Regions from separate parts of the Nonomuraea bangladeshensis genome, predicted to be linked through region 1. Evidence: riboswitches for the same ligand, from Rfam matches in the RefSeq annotation. Region 1 holds a riboswitch; the other holds the start of a gene.
The links. A riboswitch is a leader RNA that binds a small molecule or an ion and turns the genes downstream of it on or off. The one in region 1 is predicted to bind thiamine pyrophosphate.

Region 1 (7,546 bases):
CGGGAACGGCGCACCCGACAACTGCTCGGAACGCGCGATCGTGCTCATCTGGGTGACCGGCATGATGCACGGGATGATCGGCGTGTCGCAGCCCTGGGCCGCCACCCTGTCGCGCAGCCGCAGGTAGTCGTCGGCCTGGAAGAACATCTGGGTGATGGCGTAGTCGGCCCCGGCCCGGCACTTGCGTACGAAGTAGTCGGTGTCGGACTCGATGGACTCCGAGCGCGGATGTTTGTACGGGAACGCCGCCACGCCCACGCAGAAGTCGCCCGCCTGGCGGACCAGGCGTACGAGCTCCTCGGCGTAGAGCACGCCCTCGGGATGCCGCACCCACTCGCCCGTGGGGTCGCCGGGCGGGTCGCCGCGCACGGCCAGGATGTTGCGCACCCCGGCGTCGGCGAAGCGCCCCACCAGGTGGCGCAGCTCGCGTACGGAGTGGTTGACCGCGGTGAAGTGGGCCACGGGGGTCAGCGTGGTGTCGTGCGCGATGCGCTCGACGATGTCGACGGTGCGGTCACGGGTGGAGCCGCCGGCGCCGTAGGTCACCGACACGAACGTCGGCCGCAGGGACTCCAGCTCCCTGATCGCCTTCCACAGCTGCCGCTCGCCCTCGTCGGTCTTCGGCGGGAAGAACTCGAACGAGAACGTGCGTTTGCCGGAGGCGAGCATGTCGCGGACGGTGGGGACACGTCCCGGCAGGACGGAGGGTCGACCAAGCGCCATGCCCCACAGGTTACAGGCAGCGGCGCGGCCCGCCGTGGCCGCGGATCGGCGCCGCTCGCGCGCGCCCCGATCGGAACCGCTCGAACCGGCCACTAGTCTCGGAGTCATGACCAGTGACGCCGCGAGCATGGACGTCCTGCGCACGCGGGTTGAGCGTGCCCTGGGCGCCTTCGTCGAACGCCAGCTGCCCGCCTCCGGCGACCCCGACTTCCAGCCGCTCCGCACGGCCGCCGAGGACCTGCTGGCCGGCGGCAAGCGGCTGCGGCCCGCGTTCTGCTACTGGGGGTGGCGCGGCGCGGGCGGCGCGGACGGCCCCGGCATCTTCAACGCCGCCGCCTCCCTTGAACTGCTGCAGGCCAGCGCGCTCGTGCACGACGACGTGATGGACAAGAGCGACCTGCGCAGGGGCATGCCGGCGGCGCACCGCCGTTTCGAGGCGCTGCACGAGAAGGAGAGCTGGCACGGCTCGGCCGCGCAGTTCGGCGAGGGCGCCGCGATCCTGCTGGGCAACCTGCTGCTGATCTGGTCGGGCGAGATGTGGCGCACCAGCGGGCTGCCCCGCGAGTCGCTGGAGGCGGCCCAGCCCGTGCACGACCACATGCGCACCGAGCTGATGTGCGGCCAGTACCTCGACCTGCTGGAGCAGGCCCACGGCGAGAACACCTTCGACTCGGCGCTGCGGGTGGCGCTCTACAAGAGCGGCAAGTACTCCGTCGAGCAGCCGCTGCGCCTCGGCCTCGCGCTGGCCGCCCGCGAGCTCGCGCCCTGGATGGACGAGCTGTGCACCGGCTACGGGCGGCGGGTCGGCATCGCCTTCCAGCTCCGCGACGACATCCTCGGCGTCTTCGGCGACCCGGCGCAGACCGGCAAGCCCGCGGGCGACGACCTGCGCGAGGGCAAGCGCACCATGCTCGTGGCGCGCACGCTCTCCGCCGCCTCTCCCGTCGAGGCCGCGACCGTGCGCCGCCTGCTCGGCGACCCCGGCCTCGACGAGGACGGCGTCGCCACGCTGCGCGGCGTCATCGAGGGCACCGGCGCGCTGAGCGCGTGCGAGGGCCTCATCGGCGACTACCTCGGCGAGGCGCTGGCCGCGCTCGACCGGGCCCCGGTGACCGAGGAGGCGCGCACGGCGCTGAAGGAGCTGGCGATCGCCGCCACGTCCCGCACCACCTGACCGGCCGCGCCGGACAGCCGAAGGAGCCGGCGACCGCCGCCACCTGAGCAGCCGGGCCGGACATGCGAGCGCCGCCCCGCCGGAGGGCGGGGCGGCGCGAGGGTCGGGTGGGTGGGTCAGGCCGCCGCGGCCAGGCGCTTGGCGAACTCCGCCGCCGCCGCGCCGGGATCGTCGGCCTCGGTGATGGCGCGCACGACGACGACCCGGCGCACGCCGTACGACAGGACCTCGTCGAGGTTGCCGAGGTCGATGCCGCCGATGCCGAACCACGGCCGCGCCTCGCCCAGCGACGCCGCGTGCCGCAGCAGCGACGGGCCGGGGGCCGGGCGGCCGGGCTTGGTCGGCGTGGGCCAGATCGGCCCGCAGCAGAAGTAGTCGACGCCCTCCTCCACGGCCGCGGCGGAGGCCTCGGCGGCGGAGTGGGTGGACCGTCCGATGACGATGTCGTCGCCGAGTATCTCTCGCGCGACCGTCGTGGGAAGGTCGTCCTGCCCCAGGTGGAGCACGTCGGGACGGGCGGCGTGGGCGATGTCGGCCCGGTCGTTGACCGCCAGCAGCTTGCCGTGCCGGTCGCAGGCGTCGCGGAAGACCTCGAGGAGGGCGAGCTCTTCGCGGGCCTCCAGGCCCTTCTCCCGCAGCTGGACGATGTCCACGCCGCCTGCCAGCACCGTGTCGAGGAACTGCGCGAGGTCGCCGCGGTCGCGGCGGCCGTCGGTGCAGAGATAGAGGCGGGCGTTAGAAAGCGAGGGCCTGGGCACGCCGCTTGACCTCTGTGTGACGGCCGGCCTTGATCGCCTCGATGGGCGAGCCTGGCAGCGAGTCGTCGGGGGTGAAGAGCCAGCGCAGGGACTCGGCGTCGTCGTAGCCGGCGTCCTGCAGCACGGTCAGGGTGCCGGGCAGGCCCTTCATCACGTCCTTCCCGTCGAGGAACACCGCGGGCACCTGCGGGGACCCGCTGCCCTCCCGGCGTACGCCGAGGAGCTTGTGATCCTTGAGGAGTTGCTTGGCCCGCCCGATCGGGAGTTCCAGGCGCTGGGCCACTTCGGGGAGCGTGAGCCACTCGCTGACGAGCTGGTCGGTCTCCCGGTCGATCTGTGCAACAGAAAGCGTCACGGAACCACAACTACCACATGCCGTGCTTGCTCAAACAACACAATCCCGTAGGGGGACGTCTGGATCTACCAGGCGTTCCGCGTCCAGCCGGGAGCCCGCGCCGATGATGCGGCGGCCCTGGACGAGGTCGCGCGGCCGGTCGACGGCGAACACCGCGGCGAGGGTGTCGTCGCCCCTCAGCCAGACGGCCGACCACTTGCCCTCGGGGCCGCCGCGGTAGAGCAGGCGCTCGCCCGCGGGGTGATGGCCGGCGTACTGGACCATGTGCCCGAACTGCTCCGACCAGAAGTACGGCACCGGGTCGTAGACGGCGTCCTCGCCGAGCAGGCTCGCGGCGGCGACCTCGGGGGCGTTGAGCGCGGTGTCCCAGTGCTCGACCCGCAGCCTGTCCTGGAAGCGGCGCGACCACCAGGCGGCGCAGTCGCCCACCGCTACCGTGCCGGGCAGCGAGGCCCGCAGGTGCTCGTCCACGACGACGCCGTTGTGCAGGTCGAGGTCGGCGTCGGCCAGCCACTGGACGGCCGGGCGCACGCCGATGCCGGCGACGACCACGTGCGCGTCGAGGAACTCGCCGCCGACCAGCTCGACGCCGCCCTCCTCGACGGAGTGGACCATGGCGCCGAGCCGCAGGTCGATGCCGTCGTACCAGCGTTCGGTGCGGGCGCCGATCTCCGGGCCGACGGCGGTGGCGAGCGGCGCGGGACCGGCCTCGACCACGGTGACCGCGCAGCCGGCCCGGCGGGCGGCGGTGGCCACCTCGGCCCCCACCCAGCCCGCCCCGGCGACCACGACGCGGGCGCCGGGCACGAGCGCGGCGCGCAGCTCGTGCGCGTCGTCGAGGGTGCGCAGGACGTGCTGCGGGCCGTCGCCGGGCAGCCGGACCGGGTCGGCGCCGGTGGCGATGACCAGGCCGTCGTAGCGCAGCTCGCCTTCGGTGGTCTCGACGGCGCCCGGCCGCAGCGCGGTGGCGGACACGCCGGGACGGAAGGCGACGCGCAGCGCGGCGAGGTCGGTGTCGACGAACGTGGTGTCGGACTCGCCGAGCAGCACGCTCTTGGTCAGGGGCGGCCGGTCGTAGGGGCGATGGCGTTCCCGCCCGACGAGGGTGATCCTGCCGCCGAATCCGCGCCCGCGCAGCGCCTCGACCGTGCGTACGCCGGCCAGGCCCGCTCCCACCACCACGACATGGTCCACGACCAAGACCATAGACGGGTACGGGGCCCGGCGGCGAAGGGGGGCGTGCCTGGCGCCGCCGGCGAGGTCGTAGGCTGGGGGCGTAAGACGCGCGGGAGTCCGGCCGTGACCGGGCTGAGAGGAAGGCTGCACAGGGCCTTCGACCGCAAGACACCTGATCCGGATCATGCCGGCGAAGGGAGCGCATGGTGGAGGTCATCGTCGGCGGCGGAGTCGTCGGGCTGTCGGTCGCGTGGCGGCTGGCGCGGGCGGGGCGGCCGGTCACCGTGGTCGATCCCGATCCCGCGGGCGGGGCCTCGCACGCGGCGGCGGGCATGCTGGCGCCGGTCAGCGAGGTGACCTACACCGAGGAGCCGCTGTTGCGGCTGGGCCTGGCGTCGCTGCGTCGCTGGCCGGCCTTCGCCGCTGAGCTGGCCGCCGACGCGGGGCTGCCCGAGGGGGCGCGCGGGGTGGACCTGCGCGCGGAGGGCACGCTCGACGTGGCGTTCGGGGCCGACGACCTCGCGGCGCTGGACGAGCTGGCCGCGTTCACGGAAAAGCTGGGGCTCCCGGTGGAGCGGCTGACCGGGCGCGAGTGCCGCCGCCTGGAGCCGATGCTGGCGCCGTCGGTGCGCGGCGGCCTGCTGGCCGCCGGCGACGCCTGGGTGGACCCGCGCCGGGTGACGGCGGCGCTGCTGGCCGCGCTGGAACGGCGGGAGGTGCCGCTCGTCCGCGCCCGCGTCACCGCGCTGCTGCGCGAGGACGGGCCGGCGGCCCGGGTCGCCGGGCGGCGCGAGGACGCGACGGAGGGCCGGGGGGCCGGGCCGCGGCACGGGGACGCGCCGGAGGGGCGGGGGGCCGGGCCGCGGCACGGGGACGCGCCGGAGGGGCGGGTGACGGGTGTGCGGCTGGAGGGGGGTGCCGAGTTGCCCGCCACGACGGTGGTGCTGGCGGCCGGGGCCTGGAGCGCGGCGCTGGCCGGGGTGCCGGTGCGGCCGGTCAAGGGGCAGATCCTGCGCCTGCGCTCGCCGCAGCCGCTGCTGACCCGGTGCGTACGCGGCTCCGTGCACGGCTCCCCCGTCTACCTCGTCCCCCGGGGCGACGGCGAGCTGGTGGTCGGCGCGACCCAGGAGGAGCTGGGCTTCGACACCCGGGTGACCGCCGGCGGCCTGTACGAGCTGCTGCGCGACGCCAGGGAGCTGGTGCCCGGCGTGACCGAGCTGGAGCTGGCCGACGTGGTGGCGGGCCTGCGCCCCGGCACGCCGGACAACGTGCCGATCGTCGGGCCGGCCGGCGACGGGCTGGTGCTCGCCACCGGACACCACCGGGGCGGCGTGCTGCTCGCGCCTCTGACGGCGGCCCTGGTGGCCGGGGAGGCGGGCGGCGAGGAGGGCGGGCTGGCGGCGTTGTGCTCGCCGGCGAGATTTGGAGAGATCGCATGATGGTGCAGATCAACGGGGCCACGCACGAGGTCGCCGACGGGACGACCGTGGCGCAGGCCGTACGGGCCCTGACCGCGGCGACCACCGGGGTCGCCGTGGCGGTCAACGACGAGGTGGTCACGCGCGGCGCCTGGGAGACCACGGCGCTGCGCGAGCGCGACCGCGTGGAGGTGCTGACGGCGGTGCAGGGTGGATGATCTGATCATCGCCGGGGAGAAGTTCTCCTCCCGGCTCATCATGGGCACCGGCGGCGCCCCCTCGCTGGAGGTGCTGGACCAGGCGCTGGCGGCCTCCGGCACCGAGCTGACCACGGTCGCCATGCGGCGGCTCGACCCGCGCGCCCGCGGCTCGGTGCTCGACGTGCTGCGCGAGCGCGACATCAAGGTGCTGCCCAACACGGCCGGCTGCTTCACGGCGGGCGACGCCGTGCTGACGGCCCGGCTGGCCAGGGAGGCGCTCGGCACGAACTGGGTCAAGCTGGAGGTCATCGCCGACGAGCGGACGCTGCTGCCCGACCCCATCGAGACCTTCGACGCCGCCGAGCGACTGGTGGCCGACGGGTTCGTGGTGCTCCCGTACATCGGCGACGACCCGGCGCTGGCCCGGCGGCTGGAGCAGGCGGGCTGCGCGGCGGTGATGCCCCTGGGCGCGCCGATCGGGTCGGGCCTCGGCATCCGCAACCCGCACAACATCGAGCTGATCGTGGAGGCCGCGTCGGTGCCGGTGATCCTCGACGCGGGGATCGGCACGGCCAGCGACGCCGCGCTGGCGATGGAGCTCGGCTGCGACGCGGTGCTGCTGGCGACGGCGGTCACCCGGGCCCAGCGCCCCGACCTGATGGCGGCGGCCATGAAGGCGGCGGTGACGGCCGGGCGGCTGGCGCGGCAGGCGGGGCGCATCCCGCGCCGCCGCTACGCCGAGGCGTCCTCCCCCATGACGCCCTGACGCGGGAGACAGGAGGGACGCGCCGGGGCTCGCGGGGCTCCGGCGCGTCGCAGGGGGCACGGCTCGGCATCGGTTTCGGGCGGCCGGGCCCTGCCGGTGCCAAAACGCCCGTAAACTCAGCGGGGTGGATACGACGACTGCGGACCCTCTGGTCGGGCGGCTCCTCGATGGACGCTATCGCATCGAGAGCCGGATCGCCCGGGGCGGTATGGCGACCGTCTACCTGGCGCTCGACGTCCGGCTGGACCGGACCGTCGCGCTGAAGGTCATGCACCGCTCGCTCGCCGAGGACCCGGCGTTCGTCAGGAGGTTCATCGGCGAGGCGAAGTCGGTGGCCAGTCTCTCCCATCCCAACGTCGTGCACGTCTTCGACCAGGGCACCGACAACGACGTCGTCTACCTGTCGATGGAGTACGTGCCGGGCCGCACGCTCCGCGACGTCCTGCGCGAGCGCGGCCGGCTGCCCGCCCGCGAGGCGCTGGAGATCCTGATCCCGGTGCTGGCCGCCCTGGGCGCGGCCCACCAGGCCGGCATGGTGCACCGCGACGTGAAGCCCGAGAACGTCCTGATGACCGACGACGGGCGGGTCAAGGTCGTGGACTTCGGCCTGGCCAAGGCCATCGAGGCGACCAATCAGACGCGCACCGGCGTGATGATCGGCACCATCGGCTACATGGCGCCCGAGCAGGTGCTCACCGGCGCGGCCGACGTGCGCAGCGACGTCTACGCGGCCGGCATCATGCTGTACGAGCTGGTGACCGGGCAGCAGCCCTACGACGGCGAGACGCCGATGTCGATCGCCTACCGGCACGTCCACGACACGGTGCCGCCGCCTTCCGCGCTGGTGCCCGACGTGCCGCCGCTGATCGACACGCTGGTGGCGCAGGCGACCGCGCGCGAGCCGCACGACCGGCCGAAGGACGCCACGGCCCTGCTGGTGGCGGCGGTCGACGCGCACCGCATGCTGCCGCGCACC
Region 2 (7,546 bases), on a different contig from region 1:
CGACCCTGACGCCGCCGGGCGGTCCCGCCCGCGCGCTCCTTAGGCACGCCCCGCTTCCCCAGGCAAGCGGGGCTCGCCGCCGGGTGAGCCCCATCCCGATCGTCCCCATGGATGGAAGGCTCGCTTTTTCATGATCGATTCTCTTGTGACGTTCGTCGTCGGCGCGGCCGGAGGCGACGCCGCGCTCGCGATCGTGCTGTTCACGCTCGCCGTACGGCTCCTGCTGCTGCCGCTCAACGTGCGCCAGGCCCGTACGGCGAGGATCCGCGAACGCCTCGCCCCCAAGCTCCAGGCGCTGAAGAAGCGTCACGCGCGCCACCCCGAGCGGCTGGCCGAGGAGACGAGGGCGCTGTACGCCGCCGAGGGCAGCTCGCCGTTCGCCGGGTTCCTCCCGATGCTGGGGCAGTTGCCGTTCCTGTGGCTGATGTACCGGGTGGCCACGCATCCGACGGCGCTGGCGGGGCACACGTTGTTCGGTGCGCCGCTGGGGCAGCAGGTGGCGGGTCTGGTGGCGAATTACGGTCTGCTCAGTGTGCCTGTTTCGGTCTTCGCGCTGGTCATCCTGCTGGTCGCGGCGGTGGCGTGGCTCTCCGCGAGGAACATCAGGGTCGGGGACGACCAGCCGGAGCTGCTCAGGAGGATGGCGAAGCTGGCGCCGTACGGGTCGATCATCGCCGTGCTGGTGCTGCCGCTCGCGGCGGGGCTCTACCTGCTGGTGTCGAACGCGTGGGCGACCGCGGAGCGGGCCGTGCTCTACCGGCGCCCCGCCGGCGCGGGCGCCTGACGCGGCTCAAGGGCCGGTCAGCCGGCCTCCTTCAACGCCGCGACCTGCCCGTTCATCGAAGCAGCCTGAGGAGCGGGCAGGATCGCCCACACCGTCGTGGTGTCGCCGTCGTGGCGCACCCCCCAGCTCTCCGCGACGTACTCCACGATGCCGAGCCCCCGCCCCCCGAGCGAGGACAGGGTCGGCCGGGCCGCCCGTGGCTCCGTCGCCGCGCCTCCGTCACTCACCGCGACCTCGATGTGCCCGTCGCTGCGCAGCCAGGCGACTCTCACCATGCCGGACGGCAGCGGGTGCGCGTGCCGCAGCGCGTTGCTCAACAGCTCGCTCACGACGAGCACGGCGTCGTCGATCGCCGTGGCGAAGACCCCGCTGTCCTGCAGGTCCGTGCTCAGACGCTGGCGGGCGACGGCGACGCTGGACGGCGCGTACGGCAGCAGCACCACGCTTGACACACCCACCTCCCCGTTCCCTGTGCCCCCCGCGGGAACACTCCCCGGTACGACCGAAATGCCCCGTTACTCGATCCCAGAAACCGCATCTCGATCACAGCTTGTACACATTGGAAGATAGATCAGCTCAACCGTGACCACCTCGTTACCGCATCGGTGTGTCGGATCCGATAGTGCCGGCGGCCTTCAGCACCAGCCGCATCCTGGTGCCCCCGCCGGGCCTCGGATGTGCGCTCACGTCTCCTCCTTGTGCCCTCGCCAGACTGCGGACGATGTAGAGCCCGAGCCCTACTCCACCAAACCTTCTCCGGTCCCCGCTGTCCACCTGGACGAACCGCTCGAAGACCCGTTCCCGGTCAGGAGCGGCGATACCGACGCCCTCGTCGTCCACCACGACCACCACGTCGTCGTCCTCCGGCCACGCCTCCACGCGGATCAGCCCGCCCTTGGGCGAGTACTTGAACGCGTTCTCCAGCAGTTGCCCGAGCACGATGTCCGTGGCGAGCGCGTCGCCGAGCACGCACGGCAGCCCGTCGCCGATCGCGACCTCCACCCGGTGCCGGTCCGACAGCACGGGCAGCCCCAGCGTGGCCGCGTGGATGCGCTCGGCCAGGTCGAACTCCTCGATGCGCACCTTGAGCTCGTCCGCCCCGGCCCGCGCGCCGAGCAGCAGGTGGTCCATGAGCTGGCCGAGCGACCTGGCACGCTCGGCGATGGTGTGCACGGCCGCGCGCCGCTCCAGGTCGCCGAGCTTGTCCCAGCGGGCGTCGAGGGTCGAGGCGAACCCCCGCACGATCGTGATCGGCGTGCGCAGCTCGTGGCTGGTCGTGGCGAGGAACAGGTCCTTCGCCTCCTCCAGCTCCTTGGCCCTGGTCACGTCGCGGAAGTCGACCACGACCTCGCCGGTCTCCTCGATCCGCGCGCCCACGACGTCCAGCCACCGCCCGGTCTCCAGCTGGAAGGTGAGCTTCTCGCCCGGCTCGGGCAGCGGGAACGGCGGCGGCCCGCCGAGCACGGTCTCCTCGGGGATCGCGGTGATCTCGGCGGCGGCCGGGTTCCAGCGCACCACCCGCCCGGCCTCGTCCAGCACGGCGATGCCGTCGGCGCTGGCGTCGAAGACGGCCCGCTCGTGGGCCCGCTGCCGTACCGCCTCCTGGTAGGCGACGGCGTTGCCGACCGCGATGCCCGCGTGCCCGGCCAGCAGCTCCAGCAGCTCCAGCTCCAGGTGGCCGGGGGTGCTCCTGGCGAACAGCGCGTAGAGCGCGCCGTAGGGCCGGCCGCCGACCGCGGCCAGGCCGAGCGCGATCGTGTGCAGGCCTTTCAGCCGCGCCCACACGAGGTCGTCGAGCCCGCTCGACTCCAGCAGGACGGTCTTGCCCGTGCGTAAGAGCCGGTCCACGAGGCTCGTCCGCAGGTCGGTGGTGGTGCCGCGGAGCCCGTCAGGCAGCTCGTACGTGCTCACCAGCCGCAGCCGCTCCCCCTCGATGAGCACGAACCCGCCCGCGTCGGCCCCGGTCAGCTCGGTCAGGCTGGCCGAGATGCGGTCGAGCACGGCCGACAGCTCCAGGTCGGAGTTGATGTCGCCGACCACGTCGGTCAGCCGGCGCACCAGCCTGGCCCGGCGCGCCATCCGGGTCTTCGCGACCTGGTCGGCCCGCGCCAGGTGGTGGACGCACACGTAGCCGGCGACGGCGCTGCCGAGCCGCAGCGCGCTGATGTCCACCCGCACGTCGAGGAGGTCGCCTGCGCTGTCGAGCCGTTTGGTGCGCACCGACACCTGGCCGCCGGTCCGTACGCGCTCCAGCGCCGCGTTGTGCTCGGCGGTCAGCTCCGCCGGGACGATCGGCGCCCGGCGGCCCAGCATCTCCGCGGCCGTCCAGCCGAACAGCCGCTCGGCCGCCTCGTTCCAGACCAGCACGGTCTGGTCCCTGTCGACCGCGACGACGGCGTTGGGCGAGCTGTCGAGCACCGCGCGGGCGATCTCGTCGTCACTACCGGCCCATTCGTCCCCCACTCCTCCATAGTGCACGTGGCGCGGTGGGTGCGTCGGGCGATCCGTCCGATACGCTGCGGTCACGACGATTCCGGGAGGGCGAGGGCATGACGAGCGGCGAACTGGACGCCCTGCTGCGCGTGACCTCCAGCACCTACCGGGGAGACGCACCCGACATCGCGTTCGGCACCTACGACGGCGCCGTGGGCCGGCTCGTGCTGGCGGTGACCGCCAAGGGCGCCGTGGCCTGCTCCTTCGAGCCGGAGAACGACGTCTTCGAGCTGATCAGCCGCACCGTGGGCCGCTTCATCGGCCCCGACCCGCGCCGCCTCGACCCGCTGCGCAGAGAGCTGGACGCCTACTTCTCGGGGCGGCTGCGGGCCTTCGCCACGCCGGTCGACCTGGCGCTCGCCACGCCGTTCGCGCGCACGGTGCTGCAGAAGACGATGGCGGTCCCCTACGGCACCACCACGACGCTGGAGCTCATCGGCGAGAGCATCGGCCGGCCGCGCGCGCTGCGGGCGATCGGCAACGCGCTGGCCTCCAACCCCCTCTGCGTGATCGTCCCCTGTCACCGGGTGGTGCGCGAGGACGGCGCGCTCGGCGACTACGCGGGGGGCGTCGCCGCCAAGCAGCACCTGCTCAACGTCGAACGGCGCGCCTCGACCGGCCCGTGAGCCACCCGGCGAGCAGCGTCACCAGCGCCGCCACCAGGGCCGCGCCGAGCGCGCCGTTCATCCACGGCTGGCGGGTGAAGCCGATCGCGTCGCGCAGGCCCGCCCAGATGCCGTCCCAGGCGGCCACGGTGGGCGTCGAGGTGGTCAGCCAGTAGGCGACGAACCCGAGCGCCCACGGCACCAGCATGCTCCAGCGCGAGGGGGCGTCCTCGGCGGTGTTCCAGTGGCCGGCGCGGGCGAAGACGAAGTAGTCCACGGCCAGCACGGCGAACATCGGCACGAAGACCGCCCCGATCACGCCGAGGAACGCGCCGTAGGAGGTCACGTCCACGACCAGGGCGATCGCGACGGTCAGCACGCCGATCGCGACGGAGAACACCCGCCGGTCCACGCGCGGCATGAGGTTCTGCAGGGACATCGTGGTCGAGTAGACGTTCGCGAACGACTGGTCGGTCTCGCGCAGCACCAGGATGCCGAAGAACAGCGCGCCGAGCGGGGCCGCCACGAACGGCGCGAAGACCGCGGTGCTGTCGGCGATGACGGCGGCGGAGCCGGCGATGGCGACCGCGTACACGCCGAGCCCCAGGCAGGCGACCTGGGCCAGCGTGTAGCCGCCGACGACGCCGGTGAACGCGGCGCGGCTGGAGCGGGAGTGCCGGGCGAAGTCGGCGGCCATCGGCACCCAGGAGACCGACAGGGCGATCACGTAGTCGACGGCGGCCGGGAACGCGGTCCACGAGCCGCCGGTGTACGTGGGGGCCTCGTTCAGGAAGAACCAGGCGAACCAGAGCATCGAGATGATCACGCCGACCGTGACGTAGCGGCGCAGCAGCCTGATCGAGCCGAGCGGCCAGATCGTCAGCGCGGTGGTGAGCACCCCGGCGACGATCACCCACACCTGGTAGGGCACCCCGCCGAAGATCGCGGTGGCGGCCTTGGCGATCACCCACAGCTCGAACGCCCCCCAGCCGAGCATCTGGACGATGTTGAGCACCGTGGGGACGTAGGAGATCTTCGCCCCGAACAGCCCGCGCAGCAGCACCATGGCGGGCTGCCCCGTCCGCGTGCCGGGGACGGCCGACAGACCGACCATGGCGGTGCCGATGAGGCTGCCGACCAGGGCCGCGACGAGCGCGCCCGCCAGGCTGAGCGGGGCGTTGCCGAGGGGGTCGAGCAGGAACAGCGCCCCGGAGAAGCCGAGGAGGCTGACGCCGAGGTTGGCCCAGAGGGCGCCCTGGTCGAGGACGCCGAGCGTCTTCGGCGGAGCGCCGTCGAGGGTCAGGGGGACTTCGTCGGCGACATGCGCCATCGCACACTCCCTACGCCGGCATTACCCGGACAGGTTCAGGCGGTCGGCAGCGGCTGGTCAGCTGCCCTCTCAGCCCGGCGAACCCCGAGCTCCCGCGACGATCTGTAGTTTTCGCCCTCATGATGCCTCAATGGCGCCAGAAGCGCCATATGAGGCTCTTCCTCGGCCGATCAGGCCACGAACGGGTCCTGACCGGTCTCGCTCACCATGGGCCGGCGCGCGGCCTCCCACGACTGCATGCCGCCGCCGACGTTGACGGCGTCGCGCCCGAGCTGGTTGAGCCAGGCCGCGACCTGCAGCGACCGGCCGCCGACCCGGCAGACGACGTAGACGGTGCGGTCGGCCGGGATCTCCTCGACCCGGCCCTGGATCTGGGTCATGGGGATGTGCACGGCCTCCGGCGCGTGGCCCGCGAGCCATTCGTCCTGCTCACGCACGTCGAGCAGGTAGGCGTCCGCGGGGACGGCGCTGGCCTCGGTCTCAGGAACGGTCATGCTTCCATTGTCCCGCCCGCGCGGAGCTATTTGAGCAGCTTGGACATCCGCCGGTCGGCCAGGGGCTTGCCGCCCGTCTGGCAGGTCGGGCAGTACTGCAGCGAGGAGTCGGCGAACGACACCTCGCGGATCGTGTCGCCGCACACGTCGCAGGGCTGCCCCGCCCGGTTGTGCACGCGCAGGCCCGACTTCTTCTCCGCCTTGAGGTCCTTGGCGGCCAGGCCGTGCGCCCGCTCGACGGCGTCGGCGAGCGTCGTGACGATGGCCTCGTGCAGGTCGGCGACCTGCGCGTCGGTCAGCGTCCCGGCGATCTTGAACGGGGACATCCGCGCCGCGTGCAGCACCTCGTCGGAGTAGGCGTTGCCGATGCCCGCGATGACCTTCTGGTCGCGGAGCAGGCCCTTGATCTGCGTGCGGTTGCCGCCCACGATGCGCTTCAGCGCGTCCACGGTGAAGGCCGGGTCGAGGGGGTCGGGGCCGAGGGCGGCCACGCCGGGCACCTCGTCCGGATTTTTCGTGACATAGATGGCTAGCCGCTTCTGCGTCCCCGCCTCCGTCAGCTCGAACCCCGGCGCCTGCCCGTCGTCGTCGGGCGCGAAGCGCACCCGCGCCGCGAGCGGGCCCTTGCCCGGCCGCACCGGCTTGGCCCCCGACATGTCGTCGCGCCAGCGCAGCCATCCGGCCCGCGCCAGGTGGAAGACCAGGTGCAGCCCGTCACAGTCGAGGTCGAGGAACTTGCCGTGCCTCGCCACCCCGGTGACGGTGAGCCCGCCGAGCGCCGTGACCGGCGGATCGAACGTCTTGAGCGCCTGGATGCCGACCACGTCGATGGCCATGATGGACCGGCCCACCGCCCGTTCGCGCAGGAAGTGGGCCAGAGACTCCACTTCGGGAAGTTCCGGCATGCCCCCAGAGTACGGTGCGCACCGGACCATCCACAGCCTGTGGAAAGCTCCGGGCGATTAGTGTCGGGGCATGAAGGTGACGATCGCCGAAGAACTCCTCCTGCTCGCGTACAGCGAGGACGAGGGCAAGCAGCTCATCAGCACCGTGCAGCTCGACCCCGCGCTGGCCGGCGCGCTCCTCGCCGAGCTCGCCGTCGAGGGCCGCGTCGAGCTGACGGACGACAGGCTCGTGCTCATCGACTCCGCGCCTACCGGGGACGACGAGCTGGACGCCGCGCTGAGCCGCCTGGGCGGCGAACGCAAGGAGCGCAAGCCCGCCTGGTGGGTGCAGCGCCTGCAGTCGCACAAGCTGCGGGCGCGCCTGCTGACCAGGCTCGCCCAGTCCGGCGTGCTGACCGAGCAGCGGGGCAAGGTGCTCGGGATCTTCCCCGTCACGCGCTGGCCGGAGGCCGATCCCAGCGTGGAGGCCGACGTCAGGGAGCGGGTGGCGAGCGTGCTCGGCGGCGCGGAGCCCGACCCCCGCACCGCCGTCCTGATCGCGATCATGCACGCGGCCAAGCTCGACCGCAAGGCGTTCCCCGGGGCGAGCAAGGAACGGGTGAAGGAGCTCGCCGAGGGCGCCTGGGCGGGCGACGCGGTGGCCAGGACGATCGCGGCCATCAACGCCGCCACCATCGCCGCGATCACCGCCACCACGGTCGCGGCCACCGCCGGCGGCGGCTGACCGGCCGGGGCGCGGAGCCTCAGTTGGCGTCGATCACTTCCTTCGGCACCGGCTTGTCCTCCTTGAGCGCGTCGAACAGGGCGACCGCCTTGGTGCGGTCCCACTTGATCGCCGTGCCGCCGCTCGCCACGGCCTCCTCCCCGCCGAAGGGCACCACCGTCGTCACCGGGCTGTCGCCCATGGACAGCCCGAGCGACAGCATGTCGAACAC

Region 2: linked by a shared signal. The riboswitch ahead of ABD292_RS32065 (purine-cytosine permease family protein) and the one ahead of ABD292_RS34300 (FAD-dependent oxidoreductase) in region 1 are both predicted to bind thiamine pyrophosphate.

The regions. Positions count from the first base shown of each region.
Region 1 covers NZ_BAAAMV010000010.1:356,056-363,601, reverse strand. Annotated here, with positions in the region: gene metF (methylenetetrahydrofolate reductase [NAD(P)H]) at 1-723, opposite strand, end outside; gene ABD292_RS34320 (polyprenyl synthetase family protein) at 830-1,897, shown strand; gene thiE (thiamine phosphate synthase) at 2,014-2,655, opposite strand; gene ABD292_RS34310 (Rv2175c family DNA-binding protein) at 2,633-3,010, opposite strand; gene ABD292_RS34305 (NAD(P)/FAD-dependent oxidoreductase) at 3,041-4,204, opposite strand; TPP riboswitch at 4,286-4,402, shown strand; gene ABD292_RS34300 (FAD-dependent oxidoreductase) at 4,390-5,625, shown strand; gene thiS (sulfur carrier protein ThiS) at 5,622-5,822, shown strand; gene ABD292_RS34290 (thiazole synthase) at 5,815-6,570, shown strand; gene ABD292_RS34285 (Stk1 family PASTA domain-containing Ser/Thr kinase) at 6,695-7,546, shown strand, end outside.
Region 2 covers NZ_BAAAMV010000009.1:567,039-574,584, forward strand. Annotated here, with positions in the region: gene ABD292_RS32040 (DUF6412 domain-containing protein) at 1-43, shown strand, start outside; gene ABD292_RS32045 (YidC/Oxa1 family membrane protein insertase) at 131-784, shown strand; gene ABD292_RS32050 (ATP-binding protein) at 802-1,236, opposite strand; gene ABD292_RS32055 (ATP-binding protein) at 1,379-3,247, opposite strand; gene ABD292_RS32060 (methylated-DNA--[protein]-cysteine S-methyltransferase) at 3,334-3,903, shown strand; gene ABD292_RS32065 (purine-cytosine permease family protein) at 3,869-5,212, opposite strand; TPP riboswitch at 5,203-5,318, opposite strand; gene ABD292_RS32070 (rhodanese-like domain-containing protein) at 5,383-5,706, opposite strand; gene ABD292_RS32075 (Fpg/Nei family DNA glycosylase) at 5,733-6,611, opposite strand; gene ABD292_RS32080 (GOLPH3/VPS74 family protein) at 6,682-7,335, shown strand; gene ABD292_RS32085 (LCP family protein) at 7,355-7,546, opposite strand, start outside.